3 regions of the Pseudoalteromonas sp. C2R02 genome follow, and region 1 is predicted to be linked to each of the others. Evidence: predicted binding sites of a transcription regulator. Region 1 holds the regulator's gene; each other region holds the start of a gene.
The links. The regulator MetJ, encoded in region 1, represses methionine synthesis genes. The targets are predictions, from matches to a motif close to TAGACGTCTAGACGTCTA.

Region 1 (4,797 bases):
GCGCATTACAATAACGCGCGATTAATGTTGCGCTATAGTCACTACCATTTCGCCCTAAAGTAACAGTTTCACCATCAATATCTTTAGCAATAAAACCCGTCACTACATTAAATTGCAGTGCATTTAAAACTTCACAACTTTTTTGATTAGTGTCATGCTGAAGCTGACCATCTTTTAATAACAGTAAATCTCTGGCATCAAAAGAGTGTGCTTTATAATCTAGCTGCGTTAAATATTGCGCTAATAGCCTTGAAGACCATACTTCACCATGCGCTAAAAGCTGTGCTTCTATTAACTTATTTTGTTGTGCTAATTGAGTTATTGCATCTAACTCAATATTTAATTTACCTAACGCATGAACTTGTTGCTCATCAATTAACAGTTCACTTATCAATTCTACTTGATGGTTTTTTAATAATTTAACAACATCGCAAATGCCTTGTGCATCATTTTGCTGATAACACTGCCATAGCTTAACAAGTGTATTTGTCGTTTTACCTGCAGCAGAAACTACAATTGAGTCACCTAATTGACAATGACTAATTATAATATTCGCTACCGCATGATATCGCGCTGCAGAACTTAGGCTAGAGCCACCAAATTTATGTACTGATTTATTCATTTCAATTTACCAAATAGCTTCATTAGCAGAAGTTAAGCACTTAACATTTGCAATATTTATATCATTTACAGTGTAATTTAGATTCTTAAGATTTTGAACCTACACCGGGTTTTGTTGCTTCAAAAGTACGTTCTAAATCATTTATTAAATCTTGAACATCTTCAATTCCCACTGAAACTCGGATCATTGTATCGCCCACGCCGGCTTCCAATCTTGCGGTTGCATCCATACCTGCATGAGTCATAGTTGCAGGATGACAAATTAGGCTTTCAACACCACCTAAGGATTCAGCTAAAGTAAATTGCTCAACACTTGTTAAGAATTTTGCTGAGTCGTTAATATCACCTTTAATATCAAAACTCACCATACCGCCAAAACCTTTTTGTTGTTTTTTAGCGAGTTCATGTTGTGGATGAGATTTTAAACCTGGGTAATATACTTGTTCAACATATGGGCTTTTTTCTAAATACTCAGCAACAGCCATCGCATTTAGCTCATGCTGTTTAATTCTCACATTTAATGTGCGAATACCACGTAAAGTCAGGTAGCTATCAAAAGGCGCACCTGTAATACCGATATTATTTGCCCACCAAGCAAGCTCAGCACCTAACTCTGCTGTTTTAGCGATTACAGCTCCGCCAACAACGTCAGAGTGCCCATTAATGTATTTAGTTGTTGAATGCACAACAATATCTACACCTAATTCCATTGGATTTTGTAATGCAGGTGATAAAAATGTATTGTCGGCAGCCACTAAAGCGCCGCACTGCTTAGCGGTTGCAACCACTTTACTGATATCTGTTAAACGTAATAACGGGTTACTTGGTGTTTCTATCCATATAACTTTGGGTTTGATATTAAGAATTTCATCAAAACTTGCATCTAATGTGAAGTTAACGATTTTTAATTTTAATAAACCGCGTTTTTCTAAACTTGTGAATAAACGGTAGCTACCACCATAACAGTCGTGTGGGATCACTAAAGTATCTGTAGATGATAATAGTTGTGTAATTAAATGCACTGCAGCCATTCCTGTTGCAGTAATAATGCCTTTTTCTCCACCTTCTAATTCAGCTAAAGTTTCAGCAAGAATGTCTCTTGTTGGATTGCCGCTGCGTCCATAATCGTAAGCACGCTTTTTATCAAAGTCAGCAAATGAATAAGTAGTTGATAAATAAAGAGGCGGAACCACTGCACCGTGATGCTTATCTGCTTCGATGCCTTTTCTTACAGCTGTTGTTGCTTTTTTTACTTGAGTCATTTTTAATACCTACAACCAATTAGATGTTTAGACGTCTAAAAGGTTAATTCAATAAGTTTGGGAAGTCAAAACTTTTATCCATCTAAATAGCTAAACATCTTAAATTTGACTATCTTAGATAAATAGATAAAATTTCGAGTCAATAAAACAATTAAAATTACATAAAGTAGTTCTATTAGACTAGTCAGATTAGTATAATTTAGCTCGACAACAAAAGCGCGGTTTGAATAAAAGGCAATTTAAGTATATGGCAACAAAATGGAATGGTGAATATGTTCACCCATACGCAGAACATGGTAAAAAATCAGAGTTAGTTAAAAAAATAACTGTTTCGATTCCATTAAGTGTTTTAAAAGTACTTACTGACGAAAGAACACGTCGACAAGTAAATAACTTGCGTCATGCAACAAACAGTGAATTACTGTGTGAAGCATTTTTACATGCATTTACTGGACAGCCACTACCCAATGATGAAGATCTGAAAAAAGATAATCCAGATCACATTCCAGCTGAAGTTAAAAAGATAATGACTGAAATGGGTTTAGAATTACCCTTTATGGAAGATGAAGATTAATTATTTTCAGCTTTAGCTAAAGTAAAATATTAAGTCCATATAATAAAAAAGCCAATTAATTTTAATTGGCTTTTTTATGCGGATAATTCAGATTTAGCAATTTTCCATGGCTTTAAATAAGCACGTATATTGATATTCAAATTCTAATTGAGTTATTTTGCTACCATCAATAATTCTATTCTCAACCGTATTTAACGAATAAGTAGGGGCTTTTACTTCTAATTGTGAGCAGGCTTGTTGGTAAAATTCTTGTTTTGTTGGATGATCAGGACTGGCTAGATTAAAAAGCTGTTTTGGTGTTTGCCATTGTTTTAATAAACAAATAATACCAGCCATTACATCTGTTTGATGAACCATATTAACCGCCGCCAAAGCGCTACTTCTTAGATGTTTACCAGACACAAACTTACCAGGATGACGTTTAGGACCAATTAACCCAGCTAAACGTACAACCTTACCTAAATCAGCTAACTGTAATACTTTTTGCTCTGCTTGATTAAGCAACTTTTGGCGCTCTGTAACTAAAGTTAATGTGCTTAATTCATTATATTCAACTGATGCATTTGGATAAATACCCGTTGAAGAACATAATAAAAAACCTTTCATTTTAAGTTTTATTGCAAGATCAATCGCCTGGTTTAAACTCTCGATATAGTTATCTCTTGGTGTGATACAACACACCCAATATGCTTCCTCTAAACTAATATTGTGCTCTAAGTCATTTTGATTATTTACATTAAAGTAATGAATCTGCTTTTCATTTGCTAATTTTTTTGAGCGGCAAGTCTCTTGAGTAATAACTCCAATCTGTTGTAAATTGGTACTTAATTTACTACCAAGCCACCCAGAACCTAAAATAACAACATTTACGGGCTTATTTTCCATTAACATTCCATCAATATACTAGCAGTTTTAAGGGATATATGATTATATTACCACTATCTAATTCTCGTTGTACTGTTGTGTTAATTATGATCCAAAACTTATCTATTCGAAAAAAAATTCTCTTTTTGATTGGTGGCACGATTGCTGTGCTACTTATAATGGCTTCATTCTTTTTAGTAAATCATATTGCTTCTTTATCTCGTAGCTCAATCGAGAGTGAAGCAAAACAATATGTACAATCAGAACAACAATCCATCGAATCTTATTTTGCTCAATATGGCAAGATTGTAGAAACATTCGTAACAAATCCATACTTAGTTAACTGGTTTGAAAATTGGACAGCCAGAGAAAGTGATTTAGCGCTTGCCGACGGTTATGATGCTGTAAACCAAGATATGGTACGTATTAGTGGCAATGACGATAATATTTTATCTGCATTTTTTGCCTCAGGCATAACGGGTGAGTATTTTAAAGAAAATGAGCGAACCACCTTCTATAACGGCCAGCCCTATTACGCCTATAAACGAGGTTGGTGGCAAGAAGCCATGCAAATTAATAGCCTTTACGTTGGCGCTTTATCAGTTGATTTAACAACGGGTAATGTTTCTGCAGTTGTTCAACAACCAGTTTATAGTCCAAATAACAAATTAGTGGGGGTTGCTGGTGTTGATCTTCAGTTAAACAAAATCGCTGACATGATTGAAGATATTAATTTCAACAATAAAGGCTTTGGCTTTTTATTAGATAACCAACAAAAAGTTGTTCACTTATCGAAAAAAACACAACATCAATTATCCATTACAGATGAAAGTGATAGAGGCAAAGAAGGATTAGATGCACTCGAAACACAATTTGATAATACCTCTGGATTTAAACAACTAAACTCTGAAATGAAAAATAACCTGAACGGCACAAATATAGTGACTTTTAAAGGCGAAGAGTATTATGTTGTTTATCGTCGCTTACAACTTGAAAAGCCAGTTCTTGATTGGTACGTTGGATTATTAGTACCAATGAAGTTAATTGAAGAACCTGTTAAGCAAGCTGTATTCACTACTAGTATGGGTGTACTGGTTATTTTATTAATTATCGCAGCTGTTATTTTTTGGGCGACACAGATGATCAGTAAACCGATTAGTGATTTAACGCATGTGATGCGAGATATTGCCTCAGGTGACGGTGACTTAACTAAAAAAATTGACATAAATCGCACTGATGAAGTTGGCCAATTAGCATCTCATATGAATAGCTTTATTACTAAACTGCATGCATTATTGCTAAAAACAGCCAGTCAAGCTGAGCAAGTTGGCGTTGCATCTGAACATTTAAGTCAAGTGTCTTATGAAACCAACAGTGAAATACAACAAGAAAAGGAGCAAGTGGATAGTGTCAGTACTGCTGTAACTGAAATGGCTTCTACTGTATTAGAAATTTCACGCAACGCACAAGAAACAA
Region 2 (4,797 bases), on a different contig from region 1:
TGCGTCCAGAGGCATCTGTGATAGTACCAGATACCATAACAGGTAAAGTGACACCCGCTTGCTCAAATGCTTCTTCAACACCAAATGCTGCCGCTTTAGAATTTAAGGTATCAAAAATAGTTTCTATTAATATAAGATCGGCACCACCTTCAATCAGTGCTAAAGTTGATTCAATATAGGCTTCCACCAGCTGATCAAATGTAATATTTCTAAATGCGGGATCATTTACATCTGGCGATAAAGAACAGGTTTTAGAGGTTGGACCTAATACACCCGCTACATAACGCGGTTTAGACGGATCTTTCGCTTGTATTTCATCACAAACTTTACGGGCTAACTTTGCAGATTCAAGATTAATTTCACGGCTAAATTTTGCCATCTCATAATCTTCCATTGAAATAGTGGTCGCATTGAATGTATTGGTTTCAATTATATCTGCGCCAGCTTCTAAATATTCACGGTGAATTTGTTCTATTATTTTTGGCTGAGTCAGGCTTAATAAATCATTATTGCCTTTGATTAAAATATGCCAATCAGCAAAACGCTCACCACGATAATCTTCTTCTTCAAGCTTATATTTTTGGATCATGGTGCCCATAGCACCATCTAAAATGAGAATACGTTGTTCTAATGCTGCTTTTAACTGCTCAAGTTTATTAGGCATGAGTTAATCCTTACTACTAATTTGGCGACGGTACGTTAATTTATTCTGCATAATTGTTTGTTCTGACATCTTGGCTAATAAGCTTTATATCATAAGGCGTAGTCTGATATACATAATAGTTTAACCAATTTGAAAATAATAAAAATGCATGGCTTTGCCAAGTTTTTGATGGCTCAATTTTAGGGTCATCATTTAGAAAATAATTTTCTGGTATAGCAGCATCGGCGCCTTTGGCAACATCTCTGGCATATTCTCCCGCTAAAGTGTCCGCTTCATATTCAGGGTGCCCTGTTATAAAAACTTGGCTACCAGATTGGTTTTTAACTAAATATGCGCCAACTTTATCGGAACCCGCCAATACCTCAAGCTCGGGTACAGTTGCAATTTGTTCTAAAGATATATTGCCATAACGAGAATGAGGCACTAAAAAGTCATCATCAAAACCACGTGTTAATGCACCATGCTCAGAAAAACATTGATGTTTAAAGACACCACATAATTTATCTTTTTTAAGCTCTCGTTTTAAACCGTAATGATGAAATAAACTTGCATGAGCTGCCCAACAAGAAAATAAAGTTGAAGTAACATGGCTTTCAGCCCAATCCAAAATAACTTCTAACTCTTGCCAATAACCCACATTTTCATACTCTAAATGCGCTAAAGGCGCACCCGTTATAATTAAAGCATCATAATTATTATCTTTGATTTCAGAAAAATAACGGTAAAAAGTGTCTAAGTGCTGCTCTGAGGTATTTTTACTTCTGTGCGTATCTAAACGTAATAAATCGACATTTACTTGTAGCGGGCTATTTGCCAGAAGTCGAATAAACTGAACTTCGGTCTCTACCTTATTAGGCATTAAATTTAAAATAGCCAAACGCATTGGGCGAATTTCTTGTGTTTTTGCACGACTTTGCGGCATAACAAATACATTTTCATTGCGAAGAGCAGCTATGGCAGGTAGCTGATCTTGTACCGTGATAGGCATAAAAAATCTCCAAACAAGTAAACTTATTGCGCTATTATGAACGGATAGCTAGAATTATCAAGCTCTAGATGTTTAGACGTCCAAATATAATTAAAATAAATATATTTGATCACAGTATAGTTTCAATGGTCGTATTGATTTAATAAAAAGACAGTGCACTACAATAAAGATTTAACGGCTAATGGTTTGCCGCTACTGATATGATTAATTTGCGCCAGTAATAACTCAGCTGTGGCCATCGCATCAGTTAATGCATTGTGGTTTGAGTAATCGGGTAAATTATATCTATGCCTACATTTTTCCAAGTTTAAAGCATCGAAGCTTATGTCATGACTTAGCCTAGACAAGCGTTTATGCTCAATTTTCATGGTATCTAATATTATAATTGATTTATATTGCTCAGTAGAAAATATGATCCCATGTTCTATAAAAGCTTTTTGCAAAAAAGCCCAATCGAGTTCAGCGTTGTGAAATACGAAAACAACACTATCTAATAATGATACGAGCTTTAGCAATGCCTTAGTCAATGGTTGCCCGCTTTGCACCGCTTGTTGATTGATCCCATGAAATATCGGACTTTGTTTTAAACAACTGACTTGAGAGTTAATAAAATGTTCACCCTGACCAACATAAATCCTTTGATTTTTTATCGGCAACCAAGCAATTGACACTATTTCATCTTCTTTAGGGTTCAAGCCTGTTAACTCTAAATCTATGACTAAATAATCTGCATGCAAACAATTTTGTTTGTGAAGCAATGTTAAATGATTATTCGGTATCAAAAACTCTTTTATTGTTTGAATGACCTTTTGAGCAACTCCCATTTATAAACTACCCCGAGCGAATTTAAAAGCGACTGCTTGCTGTGCTTGTTTTATCAAATAAAAAGCTTCTTTTAATTGATGTTTTTCCATCGAAGTCAGTTTATTTGGATTAATACAGTTACTCGGTAAACCTTCTTGATTGATTTGTGTGCGTAACCTCAATTGCGTTAAATACCGCCAACAATCTTTTAAATCATAAATATCGGTTTTATTAATATGCGATATCTTAGCTAATGCATTTAAACGCTCAAGGGTATTAGATGCACGAATAGCATGATTTAAGGAATACAAACGCACAATATCATTAATGATCACAACGCCACGTTTTTTTAAGTCTAAATACTTATGTTTATCTTTGTTTTTCTCTTTAATTTTCTCTAATTTAAATTGATTAAATAACCCTATGGGAACTGAGTTATTATTGATATCAGTCGCCATACTGGCAAAAAACAGCTGATCTTTGGTGATGCTTTCTAGTTTATCCATAAAACAATCAAAAAGTTCAGTAGAACCATCCACAAAGCGAATATCAAAAAATATTTTACAATTTAACAGTGCTTTAGGTGATGGGCTTTTGATCCAGTGCGAAAACTTTGCAACCCAACTATCAATACTTTGGCGACACTGCGGTGCACTTGCCATAATATTACCTGGGCAAGATTTAATACCAAATAATGCAAGCTGCTCACAAACAAATTCCCCCATGCTTTTAAAATATGAATCTTGATTTGGCGTTAAGTTATCAGGCAATAATAAGCCATTATCTTGATCTGAATGTAAAGTTTGCTCCTCTCTCGCTTGTGAGCCAAAACAAATCCAACTAAAGGGGACTTCTGCATGACCAAACTGCTCTTGATATAAAATAATTAAACGCGCAGTTAGCGCATCCGTTAAGCTGCTTAATAGTTTTCCTATAATGCTAATGTCTTCTACTTTATGAGAAAAACTTTGCAATAGCTCAGGTATTTCCATTGCATAACGTTTTAAATCTATTGTGCTATTCGCTTTATATATTCGACCAATCAGTTGCACTGGGTCTGATTTTTGCTGCCTTAATAAATCGGTACTGGTAAGCATGCCTAAAGGTTTAAAACTTTCATCTAATACTGGTAAATGATGAATATTATGGCGCAGCATTAATTGCATCGCAGAAAATACGCGATTATTTTCAAATATATACTTCGGGTTTGATGTCATAATTTTGGTAACTGCTTGATCAGGATTAACTTCTGCTGCCAAAACGCGATTTCGTAAGTCCCTATCGGTAACAACACCTACGAGCTTTTCATCTTGGGTGATCATCATAGAAGAAACGCTCGATTCACTCATTTTTTTAGCCGTATCACGAATGCTCGTATCTGGAGGAAGAGTGACAGCGCCAAAGTGCATCAACTCTGAAATTTTTTGCTCCGACCAATTTTCTTCTCGTTTTTTATAATTCGAAGCTAATAGGCGATTAGCATGAGCGCGTACAAAATATTGTGCAAAAGCCCAATACTCACGACGTAAAAAATCAAAGTCACCTTGTTCTAAAACATACACTATGCCTTCATTTTGTACTTGTAAGCTATTTTTTATCGCTTCACCTGTGAGCAATGAAGGATAGCCAAAATAATCGCCTTCACTCAAACGTGTAATCACTTCCCCCTGGGTATTCACTAAGTCATATAAACCGGAACGAATTAAAAACAAACTAGGAGAATGGGAGTTTAACCATTGAGACTGATTTTCTTTACTTAAATAAATAATTTGCAAGTGATTAACCGCATAGTGTGCAGCCGCAGGTACAAGCTCTGAAAATGGCGCTTGATTACTTAAAAATTGATAGAGTTCTTTTTGCTCTATGGTGTTAGTCATGACTCACTCCCTTTAAACCTTACCTCACTTTACTTTACTTACAAGCAAAAAAAAGCTCGACTATAGTCGAGCTTTTAAGCTTTATTGATTAAAATCAATATCAGTTTATTTCATTTTAGTGAGCGTGCGCATCACCTGAGCCTTTAGGGCTACGGATTGAATCAACCATTTCAATTACATCAGCTGGAATTTCTTTAGTCACTTTTTGTACCGCTACTGCAACTACAAAGTTAACAACCATACCAATCAGACCAATACCTTCTGGCGAGATACCAAATAACCAGTTTTCAGCGCTGTTTAAATCAGGGCTAATAAACTTAAAGTAAACGATATAGCCGATTGTGAATAAAATACCCGATACCATACCTGCTATAGCACCTTCTTTATTCATCGTCTTAGAGAATATACCCATAATGATTGCAGGGAAGAAACTCGATGCAGCTAAACCAAAGGCAAAGGCAACT
Region 3 (4,797 bases), on a different contig from region 1:
TGATTATTTAGAGGTCGTTATTAATTAACTTTCGCCAACCTTTTACGTTTTGTGGCCCTGTGAACCGCACTATGGTATTACGTAATAAACGGCCACATAAACTTTTACCAAGCTCAGCTAGCTTTATCACTTTGTTTGATTCATCAATGACCCAACTGATCCGAGTAAGCCTCTGTTCTTTAAATAACCTCAAAACTTGTTCTGATGTATTGTTAGCGTCAGCTAATAGTTCGATTAGTGCTAAAACATCTTCGAGTGCCATACCAACACCTTGTTGTAACGAAGGAGGGCAACCATGTAAAGCATCACCAATAAGCAATACATTATGTTTAAATACTTCACGAGATTTCACTGATTTTATCTGGCCTTTAATAACCTCATCCGCGTTATAAATGGCATTTTGTACTGATTGCTCATAACCAGAAAACACCTGTTTCATCGCTTGTTTGGCATCAAGTTTAAAAATCTCACCGGTAGGGTCTGAAATTTGACCATAACAATAAAGTTTATCTTTTGATATTGGGTAAAACATGAATAAATCATTTTCCCCAAGTAGGTAACTTGGTTGCATATTATGATTTGGGTAATCAATGCAAAACCGCCAGTTTGATACCTTTAAGTCGAGTAAATCTGGCGTATCAAATACTTTATTTCGTGTATCTGAATTAATGCCATCAGCTGCAATGATTAAATCATACTCTTTTTGTGAGTTATCATTAAAAGAGACTAAGCATGCATTGTCATTGTGCTGTAGATCACAGATGAATTTATTATATTGCACATCAGTTTCAATATCTTTAAGTAAAACCTGCATTAAATTATCACGCTCTAATGCAACAAAAGGCTGCTGATTGAGCGGCGCTTCTAATAATGACGCTTTGCTCAATAGCTTTCTGGAGGCTTTTTCAAAACGCACTTCAGTCACTTGATGCGCATGTTTTAATATTTCATCTTTAAAACCTAAGCTTTCAAAACCAGCCATAGCATTTGCAGGTAAACAAATACCAGCACCTTGCAGGCGCGCACTTGGTGCTTTTTCAATGAGATCAATCTCATGCTGGGTATGCTTTAAATTATGAAAAAGGCTCAAACCCGCAATACCAGAACCTACAATTAATATTTTCATATACTGTCTTATTGTTTTACTTAAAGAAATTATCGCTTGAATCTAAAAATAAATAAAGCATATAAATCAATTGCTTTTATGGTGTAAAAACCTTAAACCATGATACCAAGCTAACATACCAACCGTGCCATGCCTTTCTTGTTCAAAATATTGCACTTTAACATCATTATTTAAACTATCAGTATTTTTAACTTTATTGGCGAATGTTAAACCCCATTGGTAGTTAGTTTTACCTATTTTTCCTAGGTGTGAATTATTAGCCAGTGCAAAATATACTTTAGCTCGGGTATTTTTTAATGAGTTTTCAGAATACATTCGGTTTAAGTAATTATCATGCCAGATATAAGTGGCATCGGTGATTAAATAATGGGTAAATAGCTCTGGTTGGCTAAGCAATACATGTGCTGTGAACAGACCTGCAAACGACTCGCCAATTAAAGTGCGTTGTTTATTTACGCGAAAGTTATTGCCCATATAAGTAAATAGCTCTTCATTAATAAAAGAGATGAGCTTGTTTGCATCACCCACTTTACCTAAATCGTCTAATAACTTGCCGTCAAATGTAAATTCAGCATTGCTTGGCGTAAAGTATTGCTCTCGTGAACCGACATTGGGTAGCGCAACAATAATATGCTCATTTATTTGCTGTTCTAAATTATGGGAACTTAATGACTCAGCCATACCCACTAAGCCTTTAAATCTGGTTTGGTCGCCATCTAAAGCATATATTACAGGGTATGTTTGCTTTGGATTTTTATGGTAAGAGGGCGGTAAATAGACTGATAAAGGGCGTGTTTGTTTTAATACTTTAGAATCCAGATGATAGGTTTGACCTATTTCTATATTGTTAGCATTGGCTGATAGGCAATTAAAAAATAAGACTAATAATGAAAAAAAATTGAGTTGACGCACTGTAACTTCCTTATATTTTTTTGATTAATATAAAGGATTTTACTAACAAGTTGAAATACGAAATTGTTTCTACATATTTTATATCTCAAAAGAAAAAAAAGGCTTAACAATAATGTTAAGCCTTTCACAGACGGGATCGTTTAAATCTTTAAGCGATTTGTTTCTCAGCTAGGTTTAATTCCATAGTTGCTTTTAATAAACGGTAAAGATTAATTGATGCATCAATTTCTTCTTTACGGTTAGTTAAACTTTCTATGTTTAAACCTAATGGCACATCTAAGTGCGCACAGCTTTGTAAAATTTGGTTTAGGTTGTCACGACAGATCCTAATGGATTCATTTAAAGAATCATTCGAATCTAGAATACGCCATTTAGTTGCTTCAGGCACTGAAATACCTAACCACTTCATAAAATCTAGGGTTTTCTCACCTCCACAAGGCGTGAAAGTCAAAATAATACGTTTTGGAGAAATACCTTTATGACGGCAGCTTCTAGAGTAACTTGTGATCAAATCAATTGTTTCTTGTGCGTTATAAACAGCTTGAGAAATAAAATATTCACAGCCTTGATCAATTTTTTCTAATAAACGCTCATGTTCGTTACGTTTACTTGCGTGGCGTTCCGCAATAGTAACACCACCTAAAAATGTATTACTTTTATGTTCACCTAACGCTTTGTACGCATTTGGCAGACTTAGCTTGATATCGCCAGTTGAAGAAGGACTACCTACTAAAACAATGTTCTTAAGTTTATATTTTTCAGCTGTCTCATCTAACCAAGCATTAAATTCAGCTTCATCACGTTGCGCGACACTTTTATAGGTAATAACGTCTAATTCAGATAATTGGCTGATAAGCTGACTATATTCACGTGGGTCAACTGTTTTTCTAAATGGAAAAGGGCGTGGCACTGCAGTGCGGCTACTTTCGTCTTGAATGTCGTAAATTATTACACCATCGTATTCAATTTCATGTAAACGCGCTAATAGCTTATTAGCAATGGTTTCTAGTTGTGCTTTATCAGTGCCCATTTTTGGTGGAGTAGTACCGATCAGATATACACCTTGCTTTGGGTCTTGAATTTTCTGTTTTAATGATAAAGCCATTTTTTTTCCACCGTAATTATCTTAGGAATTAAATATAGCAGCCATTTAGACGTCTAGATAGTCTTTTTTTGTTGAGTCTTTTTCATTTGGCTTGAATTAAATTCAAGTTGATGCTTTGATGGCATAGTAATTACTGTTTACATTTTTTCACGTTATTCATCGGATTTACTCGATTAGAAAATATTGCTCTAGCATAATGACGGTGTTTGATACTAATAAAGTTTAGTTCAATTAGTATTTCATATAATAAAAGTTCAGGGGAAATGAATGAAATTTAAATTACTGGCATCTGCAATGGCTGTGTCTATGGCGTTATCGGGTTGTGTATTCCATATTGATGCAAATAATCGTGATAATAATGACAACTCTGCACAGGCTTCATCAGAACAAACAACAAGTGTGAAAGCCACTCAGAAGTCAAACAATAAAGTTTTTGCACAAGATTATGTATTAGAAGAGTTATCAAATGGCTTAAAGGTTATGGTAGTTAAAACTGATTACCCGGACGTTGTGTCATTACAAATTCCAGTATCTGTTGGTTCTCGTGATGAAGTAGAAGTTGGCAAAACAGGTTTTGCTCACTTTTTTGAGCATATGATGTTTAAAGGTTCAGAAAAATATCCGCAAGAAGTCTATTCAGATATTTTGAAAAACTCAGGTGTTGATAACCGCGCTTATACAACAAATGACTATACAAACTATCATTTAAACTTTTCAAAAGAGCATTTAGCTAAAGTATTAGAAATAGAAGCTGATATCTTTCAAAATTTATCTTATACAGAAGAGCAATTTAGAACAGAAGCTCAAACGGTTAAAGGCGAATATTTAAAGAATAATGCAAGCCCAATTCGTAAATTGTTATCAGCTGTACGTAAAGAAGCATTTGATACCCATACATACAAACATACTACTATGGGTTTTTTTGAAGATATTCAAGCAATGCCAGATCAAATGGAATACGGGCAAAAGTTCTTTGAAAATTTCTATGTGCCAAAAAATGTATCTTTAGTGATTGTAGGTGATGTAGACCCTGCTCAAACTATGCAATTAGTTAAACAAACTTGGGGTCAGTGGCAAGCAAAGGGCGTAGATGCTTTAGTACCAGCAGAGCCTAAACAAACTGCGCCTAAATATATTCACGAAAAAAATGATGGTTTACCTGGTCATTGGTTATTAGTGTCTTACAAAGGCACTGCTTGGCAGCCTAAGCAAAAAGACAGAGCGGGCTTAGATTTAATCTCTCAACTTTATTTTTCTGAAAACTCAGATTTATATCAAGAGCTAGTAGTAGAAAAACAAATTGCCAGCCAAATGTTTACTTATAATCCAGAAACCAAAGATGAAGGCTTATTACACGTTTTTGTGAAGGTAGATAAAGAGTCTGATTTAGCGGTAGCACGAGATTTAGTTAACCAAACATATGCGCAAGTGCGTACTGAACTTGTTGACGCTGATAAGCTTGCAAACTTAAAGTCTAATTTAAAATATAGTTTTATTAATGGCTTAGATTCATCACAATCTATTGCTTCTACGCTTGCCAGGTATATGCATTTTGAGCGTGATCCTGAAGTGATTAACCAACTTTATGCAAGCTCTGATTCGATTACTGCAAAAGATATTAAAGATATTGCAAATAAGTATTTTGTAGATTCTG

Region 2: a site for MetJ is predicted at 1,718-1,735, ahead of metA (homoserine O-succinyltransferase). Genes of this name have one in related genera too.
Region 3: a site for MetJ is predicted at 3,182-3,199, ahead of KO527_RS07100 (methylenetetrahydrofolate reductase). Genes of this name have one in related genera too.

The regions. Positions count from the first base shown of each region.
Region 1 is NZ_JAHKQC010000026.1:148,823-153,619, forward strand. Features, by position in the region: gene metL (bifunctional aspartate kinase/homoserine dehydrogenase II) at 1-622, opposite strand, end outside; gene metB (cystathionine gamma-synthase) at 708-1,883, opposite strand; gene metJ (met regulon transcriptional regulator MetJ) at 2,131-2,457, shown strand; gene KO527_RS09255 (NADP-binding protein) at 2,551-3,342, opposite strand; gene KO527_RS09260 (methyl-accepting chemotaxis protein) at 3,429-4,797, shown strand, end outside.
Region 2 is NZ_JAHKQC010000027.1:116,053-120,849, reverse strand. Features, by position in the region: gene KO527_RS09765 (homocysteine S-methyltransferase family protein) at 1-664, opposite strand, end outside; gene metA (homoserine O-succinyltransferase) at 705-1,652, opposite strand; gene KO527_RS09755 (3'-5' exonuclease) at 1,811-2,476, opposite strand; gene KO527_RS09750 (DUF294 nucleotidyltransferase-like domain-containing protein) at 2,477-4,333, opposite strand; gene KO527_RS09745 (sodium:solute symporter family protein) at 4,449-4,797, opposite strand, start outside.
Region 3 is NZ_JAHKQC010000023.1:33,787-38,583, forward strand. Features, by position in the region: gene KO527_RS07090 (FAD-dependent monooxygenase) at 8-1,126, opposite strand; gene KO527_RS07095 (alpha/beta hydrolase-fold protein) at 1,193-2,038, opposite strand; gene KO527_RS07100 (methylenetetrahydrofolate reductase) at 2,187-3,143, opposite strand; gene KO527_RS07105 (M16 family metallopeptidase) at 3,411-4,797, shown strand, end outside.